Regions from separate parts of the Aquitalea sp. S1-19 genome, predicted to be linked through region 2. Evidence: predicted binding sites of a transcription regulator. Region 2 holds the regulator's gene; each other region holds the start of a gene.
The links. Region 2 encodes HrcA, which represses chaperone genes, less so after heat shock. Its sites were predicted from a motif close to ATTAGCACTCGNNNNNNNCGAGTGCTAAT; they were not measured.
Positions count from the first base shown of each region.

Region 1: the regulator HrcA is predicted to act here: its motif matches at 2,049-2,077, upstream of groES (co-chaperone GroES).
Region 3: the regulator HrcA is predicted to act here: its motif matches at 1,943-1,971, upstream of rpoH (RNA polymerase sigma factor RpoH).

Region 1 is NZ_RJTZ01000028.1:27,829-31,104, forward strand. It holds gene groL (chaperonin GroEL) at 1-1,628, opposite strand, end outside; gene groES (co-chaperone GroES) at 1,689-1,976, opposite strand; gene EGI20_RS06405 (hypothetical protein) at 2,434-2,712, shown strand; gene EGI20_RS06410 (YjbH domain-containing protein) at 2,791-3,276, shown strand, end outside.
Region 2 is NZ_RJTZ01000138.1:3,425-6,700, forward strand. It holds gene mltB (lytic murein transglycosylase B) at 18-1,031, opposite strand; gene hrcA (heat-inducible transcriptional repressor HrcA) at 1,074-2,096, opposite strand; gene recA (recombinase RecA) at 2,274-3,276, shown strand, end outside.
Region 3 is NZ_RJTZ01000088.1:3,252-6,527, forward strand. It holds gene ftsY (signal recognition particle-docking protein FtsY) at 1-217, shown strand, start outside; gene ftsE (cell division ATP-binding protein FtsE) at 284-937, shown strand; gene ftsX (permease-like cell division protein FtsX) at 934-1,842, shown strand; gene rpoH (RNA polymerase sigma factor RpoH) at 2,005-2,850, shown strand; gene EGI20_RS13050 (PglL family O-oligosaccharyltransferase) at 2,953-3,276, opposite strand, start outside.

The sequences.
Region 1 (3,276 bases), on a different contig from region 2:
ATGCCGCCCATACCGCCCATGCCACCCATATCAGGTGCAGCAGGCTTGTCTTCCGGCAGCTCGGCTACCATGCAATCGGTCGTCAGCATCAGGCCGGCGATAGATGCGGCGTGTTGCAGTGCCGAACGGGTGACCTTGGCTGGATCCAGCACGCCCATTTCGATCATGTCGCCGTATTCACCGGAAGCGGCGTTGTAACCGAAGTTACCCTTGCCTTCCAGCACCTTGCTTACCACAACCGATGGCTCGTCGCCTGCGTTCTCGACGATCTGGCGCAGCGGCGCTTCGATGGCCTTCAGAACGATCTTCACGCCGGCTTCCTGATCAGCGTTGCTGGCAACGACATTATCCAGCGAAGAACGGGCACGCAGCAGCGCAACGCCACCACCTGGCACCACGCCTTCTTCAACGGCGGCACGGGTCGCGTGCAGCGCGTCTTCAACACGGGCCTTCTTCTCTTTCATTTCCACTTCGGTCGCAGCGCCAACCTTGATCACGGCCACACCGCCGGCCAGCTTGGCCACGCGTTCCTGCAGCTTCTCGCGATCGTAGTCGGAGGAGGCTTCTTCGATCTGCTTGCGCACTTCGCCTACACGCGCCTGGATCACGGCCGCTTCGCCCACACCGTCGATGATGATGGTGTTTTCCTTGCCCACTTCGATACGCTTGGCCTGGCCCAGCATTTCCAGTGTGGTTTTTTCCAGCGTCAGGCCGATTTCTTCGGCAATCACGGTACCGCCGGTCAGTACGGCGATGTCCTGCAGCATGGCCTTGCGACGGTCGCCAAAACCTGGTGCCTTCACTGCAACCACTTTCAGGATGCCGCGAATGGTGTTCACCACCAGCGTAGCCAGTGCTTCGCCTTCTACGTCTTCAGCGATGATCAACAGCGGACGGCCCGACTTGGCCACCTGCTCCAGCACCGGCAGCAGATCGCGGATGTTGGAGATTTTTTTGTCGAACAGCAGCACGTACGGCATTTCCAGAATCGCAGCCTGCTTTTCCGGGGTGTTGATGAAGTACGGGGACAGGTAGCCGCGGTCAAACTGCATGCCTTCAACCACGTCCAGCTCGTTGTTCAGGCTCTTGCCGTCTTCAACGGTGATCACGCCTTCCTTGCCTACTTTTTCCATCGCATTGGCGATGATTTCGCCGATGTCGCTGTCGGAGTTGGCGGAGATCGAACCAACCTGGGCGATTTCCTTGGTGGTAGCGCAAGGCTTGGAGATGTTGGCGATTTCATTCACCAGAGCAATCACCGCCTTGTCGATGCCGCGTTTCAGGTCCATAGGGTTCATGCCGGCGGTCACAAACTTCATGCCTTCCTTGACAATCGCCTGTGCCAGTACGGTCGCGGTGGTGGTGCCGTCACCGGCTACATCGGAAGTCTTGGAAGCGACTTCTTTCACCATCTGCGCGCCCATGTTTTCGAACTTGTCTTTCAGTTCGATTTCCTTGGCTACCGATACACCGTCCTTGGTGATGGTCGGAGCGCCGAAGGAGCGATCCAGTACTACATTGCGGCCTTTAGGGCCCAGCGTGACTTTAACGGCGTCGGCCAGCACATTGACACCAACAACCATTTTTGCGCGGGCGGAGTCGCCGAAGCGTACGTCTTTAGCAGCCATTCTCAATCTCCAGAATTCTTGAATACAGGTTTACGTAACGGGGTCGGGGCGCGAAGCGTCTTACTCGACAATACCCATCACGTCTTCTTCGCGCATCACGATGACTTCTTCGCCATCCAGCTTCACGGTCTGTCCGGCATACTTGCCGAACAATACCTTGTCGCCAACTTTCAGCTCCAGACCACGACGCTCGCCGTTGTCCAGAATCTTGCCGTTACCGACGGCGAGCACTTCGCCCATGTCCGGTTTTTCAACAGCGGAACTGGCCAGAACAATACCGGATGCCGTTTTTTCTTCGGCTTCGAGACGCTTGATAACAACACGATCATGCAGAGGGCGGATTGCCATTGTTCACTCCTGAAATTTGCAGTGGCGGAAGTGGGTTTGAAACCATGTAAAGCAGTACCTAGAGACACCGGCATTAGCACTCGGCGCCTACGAGTGCTAATGGTAAGGACGGGGTGGAAGGTTTTCAAGGGGGCAGGATAAGATTTAGCAAGATCAGATTGCCGGCAAAGAGCAAGACGTACTCTCAAATCATTGATATTGCGTAGTGCCATGCCCTAAAAAATGTTTCTCAGTATAAATACGGATACCTCTAATCAGCCCAATGATTTAGAATAATATATAACTTAATGCATAGACGGATGTATACACTGGTCTGCCTTGCAGCTACTCGCTTGACAGCCAAAGCTGAATTGCAATTCAGGACTTTCCGTTTAGCGTCTTGAGCAAAAAAATTCTAAATGAATTATTCTGCAACGGCTGCCACGCAGCTCCCCCATTTTTTGATAGGTATACTCATATGAAAAAGACCCTGACCTTGGCCCTGGTGGCTAGCCTGTTCTCCGTTTCCGCCCTGGCGGCACCAGCTGCACCTGCTGCGGCAGCTGGAACAACTGCGGGCACGACCGCAGCAGGTACAACGGCTGCCGCAGCTACTACCACAGCCGCAACTACGGCTGTTGCCAGCACCGCAGCAGTTGCCGGCCTGAGCACCACCGCTCTGGTTGCTGTTGGCGCTACTGTTGCTGCCGTTGCCGTTGCGGCATCCGACAACAACTCGTCGACCAGCCACCACTAAACCGTCGCAGCATTTAAGTCAGGCTGGGCGCAATAAATGCGACCCAGCCTTTTGCATGCCCGAAATTCGAAGTGCTCCGTGTCCAAAAATTACGTTTTTAGCAGCGCCACCCTCCTGTTTTCCAGTCTGGCCATGGCTGCGCCCAATATGGGTGGGCAAGATGGCTATATCAATATGCCCAGCGCCTATACAGGGCAGGATGGCACATGGAGCATAGGCTACAGCCAGGACAAGCCTTACAGCACGCTATGGACCTCGGTGACGCTATTCCCGGCACTGCAGATGACCGGGCGTTACGTCAGTATCGCCGGCATCAGCGGTTTTGAAGAAGGTCATGCCGGGCATAACACCTATGGCGACTACAAGGACAAGGTGTTCGATGCCAAACTGCAACTCTGGCCCGAAGGCGAATTCAGCCCAGCCATTGCACTCGGACGTACCGACCTGTTCGGCACCGGCCTGTTTCGCAGCAACTACCTCGCCCTGAGCAAGCGCTTCGACATACTGGAAACCAGTATCGGCTACGGTGATGGCCGTATTGACGGCGCTTTCGCCGGACTGCGC
Region 2 (3,276 bases):
CGCCCAGTGCATCCGCTTCAAGACTTAGCCCCGGGTACCTCCACCGCCTGCTGCGCCAGATAGGCCTCGCGTATTTGCTCGGCCAGCTCCTGCGCCACCTTGGCATAAAGCGTGCTGCGGTTGTAGCGGGTAATGGTGTAGAAGTTACCCAGACCCAGCCAGTACTGCACCTCGCCCGGAGCGACTTCCAGCGGGAACAGCACCGCCGGCACATTGTCGGCGACTTCGGCGCGCGGGATCACGCCCATTTTCTTCAATTCGCCCACGGTGTAGTGCAGATTGAATTTGTCCGACACCAGCTTGTCGATCTGCGGCCCCGGCACCACATCGGCCGGAATCACCACATCGTCGCCTTTTTGCCAGCCGTGCAGCTTGAAGTAATTGCCTATGCTGCCCGTTACATCGGCCGGACTGCTCCAGATATCACGCTTGCCATCACCATCGAAATCGACCGCCCACTTGCGGTAGCTCGAAGGCATGAACTGCGGCCAGCCCATGGCACCGGCGTAGCTGCCCTTAAGCAGCAGCGGATTCTTGCCCTCTTCCTTGGCCAGCTTGAGAAACTCAGTCAGCTCGCCGCGAAAATAGGCGGCACGGCGCGGATAGTCAAAACCGATAGTCGTCAGAGCATCCGCCACGCGAAAGCTGCCGGTATTGCCGCCGTAGCGGGTTTCTATACCCAAAATGGCCACCACCATTTCCGGCGGCACGCCATAACGTGCCTCTACCTTGTTCAGCAGCTCGGCATGCTGCGTCCAGAATGCCACACCACCATCGACCATCTTGCCGGTAAGGAAATTGGGGTGGAACTGGTACCACGGACGCGAAGTGGAAGGTTTATCCAGCGCGGTAATAATAGAAGGCTTGAGTTCGACATTGGCAAACAGCGCCTCCAGATCGGGGCGGGCAAACTCACCCGTTGCCACCTGCTCGTCGATATAACGCTGGACATCGGGGCGCGCCAGCAAGGCCGCATCGGCATGCGCCAGCAGCGAGCACGCAGCCAGCGGGAAGAAAAGCCATTTTTTCATCGGAAGTATCCGCATTCGCACCAGGCAAAGCCACTGCCTGGCTTAATGTTTATAGGAGAGTGCACTGGACACCAGACGCGAAGTGATATCGACAATCGGAATGATATGTTCGTAATTCATCCGGGTCGGGCCTATCACACCGAGCGCGCCAACCACCTGATCATTGATCTTGTAAGGAGCACTGACCACCGTGCATTCGCCCAGCGTGGTCACCCCCGACTCCTCACCGATATACAGGCTCACGCCCTGGGCCGTCTGACTCTGGTTCAGCAGTTTAAGCAGCTCGGTCTTGCGCTCGAATACCGAAAACAATTCACGCAAGCGGGTCAGGTCTTCGGACAAGTCCCGCACATTCAACAGATTATTACCGCCGGCAATCACCACCGCACCGGTCTGCTCGACCATGGCCTGCCGCCCAAGATTGATCGCAAGCGCCATCAGACTACTGATATCGCCCTGAAGTTCACGCAATTCATGTTCGACGCACACCGTCACGCTGGACAGCGCCTGCCCGGCGTAATGCATATTGATGAAATTGGCGGCTTCGGTCAGCTCGGACGGGCTGTAATCGCGCTCGCTGGCGATGATATGGTTTTGCACGTCGCCATCCATGGTCACCAGAATCAGCAACACCCGGCGCTCGGACAGACGCAAAAACTCCATCTGGCGAAACGCGACATCCGCACGCTTGGGCGTCACCACCACACCGGTAAATTGCGTCAGATCAGATAATAGCCTTGAGGCGGCTTGAGCCAGCTGCTGCGGACTATCCGGATGCAGATTGTCCTCCAGTTCGCGCACCAGCGCCGACTCCAGCGGCCCCAGCGTCAGTAGCCTGTCGACAAAAACACGATAGCCACGCGCCGTCGGCACCCTGCCGGCCGAGGTATGCGGCGAAGAAATCAGCCCCATCGCCTCCATATCGGACAGCACATGGCGTATCGACGCGCTGGAGAGTTCCAGGCCGGACAACTGCCCCAAGGTCCGCGAGGGCACGGGCGTGCCGTCGGCGATATAGCGCTCAACCAGAGTCTTGAGCAGGCGTTGGGCACGTTCATTCAGCATAGGGGCTCTCGGGCACGGCATTTAGTTGCAGTATAAATGGGCGCAAGACAGATAAAATCAAGCGGGGCACCCGCGACCCAATAAGATTAAACACCGGCCGCCCCAATGCACTGAAGACTCACGGCCAAATATGCGATAATCGTCCGCTTGATGACCCACCGCCGTTTTGGAGAGAGCATGGCCAACGACAACAAACGCGCCGAAGAAAAAAGCAAAGCCCTGACCGCAGCACTTGCCCAGATTGAAAAGCAGTTCGGCAAGGGCTCCATCATGCGTATGAGCGACAACCAGATCAACGAAAACCTGCAAGTCATTTCGACCGGTTCCCTCGGCCTCGATCTGGCGCTGGGCGTGGGCGGCCTGCCGCGCGGCCGCGTGGTTGAAATCTACGGCCCGGAATCCTCGGGCAAGACGACGCTGTGCCTGCAGGTCGTCGCCGAAGCACAAAAAATGGGCGGCAGCTGCGCCTATATCGATGCAGAAAACGCTCTCGATCCTATCTATGCCCAAAAACTGGGCGTCAAGGTTGAAGATCTGCTGATCTCGCAGCCTGACACCGGCGAACAGGCGCTGGAAATCTGCGACATGCTGGTGCGCTCCGGCGGTCTGGATGTAATCGTGATCGACTCGGTGGCAGCACTGGTACCCAAGGCCGAAATCGAAGGCGAAATGGGCGACAGCCACGTCGGCCTGCAGGCACGACTGATGAGCCAGGCGCTCAGGAAGCTGACCGGCAATATCAAGCGCACCAATACGCTGGTGATTTTCATCAACCAGATCCGCATGAAGATCGGTGTGATGTTCGGCAACCCGGAAACCACCACCGGCGGCAACGCGCTCAAGTTTTACGCCTCGGTCCGTCTCGATATCCGCCGCATCGGCGCCATCAAAAAAGGCGACGAAGTGCTGGGTAATGAAACCCGCGTCAAGGTGGTCAAGAACAAGGTGGCACCACCGTTCCGCCAGGCCAACTTTGACATCCTGTACGGGGAAGGCATCAGCCGCGAAGGCGAGATCGTCGAAATGGGCGTGGAGCACGGCTTTATCGAAAAGTCCGGTGCCTGGTACAGCTATAACGGCGCCAAGATCGGCCAGGGCAAGGACAATGTGCGCCTGTGGCTGAAGGACAATGCCGCCGTGGCACAGGAAATCGAAGCCAAGATCCGCGACACGGTCGGCA
Region 3 (3,276 bases), on a different contig from region 2:
CGGCCAGAACGCCGTATCGCAGGTGATGGCATTTGATGATGCGCTCGCGCTCACCGGCCTGATCCTGACCAAGCTGGACGGCACGGCCAAGGGCGGCGTGATTGCCGCCATTGCCTCGCAACGCCCGATTCCGCTGCGCTTTATTGGTGTGGGCGAGGGCATCGACGACTTGCGGCCATTCAAGGCGCGCGATTATGTAGACGCGCTGTTCGACTGATACATCACACCGCAGGCGCGCTCTGAATAGAAGCGCGCCTGTTTTTTGCGACAAGGGGAACATCACATGATCCAGTTCGATCAGGTGAGCAAGCGCTATCCGGGCGGCTTCGACGCCCTGAAAAACCTGAGCTTTTCCATAGAAAACGGCGAGATGGTGTTTCTCGCCGGCCACTCCGGCGCCGGCAAGTCCACCTTGCTCAAGCTGGTTTCCGGCATCGAGCGCGCCACCTCGGGCAACGTCATCGTCAACCGGCAGAACCTCAGCCAGTTGCGCGCCAGCCAGCTGCCCTATGTGCGCCAGCATATCGGTATCGTTTTTCAGGACCACAAGCTGCTGTACGACCGCTCGGTATTCGACAATGTAATGCTGCCGCTGGACATTATCGGCTTTGACCGGCGCGATGCGGCCCGGCGCGTACGCGCAGCGCTGGACAAGGTTGGCCTGCTAAACAAGGAAAAGAGCATGCCTATCGGCCTGTCCGGTGGCGAACAGCAGCGCCTGTGCATCGCGCGCGCCGTGGTGCACCGCCCCAGCATCCTGCTGGCTGACGAACCCTCGGCCAACCTCGACCGCGCCTACGCGCTCGATATCATGGAGCTGTTCAAATCCTTCCATCAGGTTGGCGTCACTGTGCTGATTTCGGCGCACGACGAAACCCTGATGGAAGACTACGGCCGTCGCATTATCCGCCTGCGGGAGGGGCAATTTGCCTCATGAAACACTATCTGACCTTGCACTGGCAAAGTGCCACCCGCGCGCTGATGCACATCCTGCGCCAGCCACTGGCCAGCCTGCTCAATCTTTTGATGCTGTCGCTGGCGCTGGCCTTGCCGCTTAGCCTCTACCTGGCGGTACAGAGCATAGAAGACTGGAGCGGCAAGCTGAACGTCACCCCCGAGCTGACGATCTTCATGGAAATGAATAGCGAGCCGGCCGATCTTGCCGCCGTTGAAAGCACGCTGAAAAACCATCCCAAGGTGAGCGGCTTCGCGTTTATAGACAAGGACCACGCGCTGGAAGCGCTGGAAGCACGCAACGGCATCGCCGGCATGAGCGAGGGCCTGGATGGCAACCCGCTACCCGACGCCTTCGTGGTCAAGCCGGCTTCGCTGCAAACCCAGGATCTGGATCTGCTGCAAAAAGAGTTGTCCGGCCTGCCCATGGTGGAAAACGTCCAGTTTGATGCCGCATGGGCACAACGCCTGAGCCAGCTACTCAAGCTGGGCGAGCAGCTGACACTGTTTCTCGGCATTGCTTTTGCCGTGGCGCTGGTGCTGGTCACCCACAACACCATACGCATGCAGATACTGGCGCGGCGCGACGAGATCAATATCTCCAAGCTGATCGGCGCCAGCGACAGCTTTATCCGCCGCCCCTTCCTTTATCACGCGCTATGGCAGGGTCTGTTGTCGGCACTGCTGGCCTGGGGTATGGCCAGCTATCTGATCCATGTTGCCAACCCGGTGCTGGCTGAACTGGCCCAGCTTTATAACGAACAACTGGCGCTGCGCAGCCTGAATGCCGGCGAACTGGGCCTGCTGCTGCTGATCGCGGCTTTCCTGTCCATCAGCGGCGCACGTCTGGCCACCGACCATCACTTGCGCCAGGCACAAGCGCATTAAACCGGCCGGGGCGGCGTCCTGCCGCCCCGCTTAAGCCTGCCTTCATTGCCACTCGCTATGCTTGCCATTGAAATTTTCCGTCATCGGGGAACTGTTGTGTTCTGGCACTCCCTAACAGTGAGTGCTAACATCCGAGTTCAAGACAGGAGGTAGTGTACGACTATGACCGCATCCCTCGCTTTACCCGTTCCTTCCAGCACCGGCAGTCTGGAGCAATATATTCAGGCGGTGAACCGTCTGCCCATGTTGTCGCAGGAAGAAGAGGTCAAGCTGGCCACGCGCTATCACGAACAAAATGATCTGGAAGCCGCGCGCACGCTGGTGATGTCGCATATGCGCGTAGTGGTGTCCATCGCCCGCGGCTATGCCGGCTACGGCCTGCAGCAAGCCGACCTGATACAGGAAGGCAATATCGGCCTGATGAAAGCCGTCAAACGCTTTGAACCCGCACGCGGCGTGCGGCTGTTCTCGTTTGCCGTGCACTGGATCAAGGCCGAAATGCACGAATTCATCCTGCGCAACTGGCGTCTGGTGCGCATTGCCACCACCAAACCGCAGCGCAAACTGTTCTTCAACCTCAGAAGCATGAAGAAAAGCATGTCGGCGTTGTCCGATGTCGAGGCGCGCGAGATCGCCGATGACCTGGGCGTCAAACCGGAAGAAGTGCTGGAAATGGAAACCCGCATGACCGGGCAGGATGTCGCGCTTCTGGCCGATGATGGCGACGATGACAGCTACGCGCCCATCGACTGGCTGGCCGACAGCGAACACGAACCGGTGCGTCAGATCGAGAAAAAAGCCGTCGACCGCCTGCAAAGCGAAGGCCTGAGCGAAGCGCTGGCGACACTGGACGCACGCAGCCGCCGTATCGTCGAAGCGCGCTGGCTGGCCGACGACAGCGGTGCCACCTTGCACGAACTGGCCGCCGAATTCGGCGTCTCCGCCGAACGCATCCGCCAGATCGAAGTCAAGGCACTGCAAAAAATGAAAACCGCGCTGGTCGCCTGAGTACAGGCTGCAGCATAAATATCGCCCGCGACGCGGGCTCCCGCGATCGCACTCAATCGCATAGGAGCCCGCAGCGCGGGCGAATTTGTCTGCACACGCTTTTTAACGATAACGTTCCGGCAAGCGTCCGCGTGCCGCGCTCGCCTCCTGATACAAGCCCTGCCACGCCGGCTCGCTACCGGCGAGCGTCGCCATAAACTGCGGCGCATAGGTCGGGAAGGAGGCCAGTGCCTGCTGCAAGGTCCGGCGTGCCTGATCCGGCTGCCCGGCCAGCACCTCCATCTGCGCCTTTTTCAGCAACACATCCGGATAGGGACGAAAAGCCGCCAGCCGCGTGATCCACGCCAGCTTCTGCGGCAGATCCCGGGCCGTCGGCTGCAGATAGTTGTCCAGCGTATTGAGCGCATGAAAGGCAAACAGCGGCTC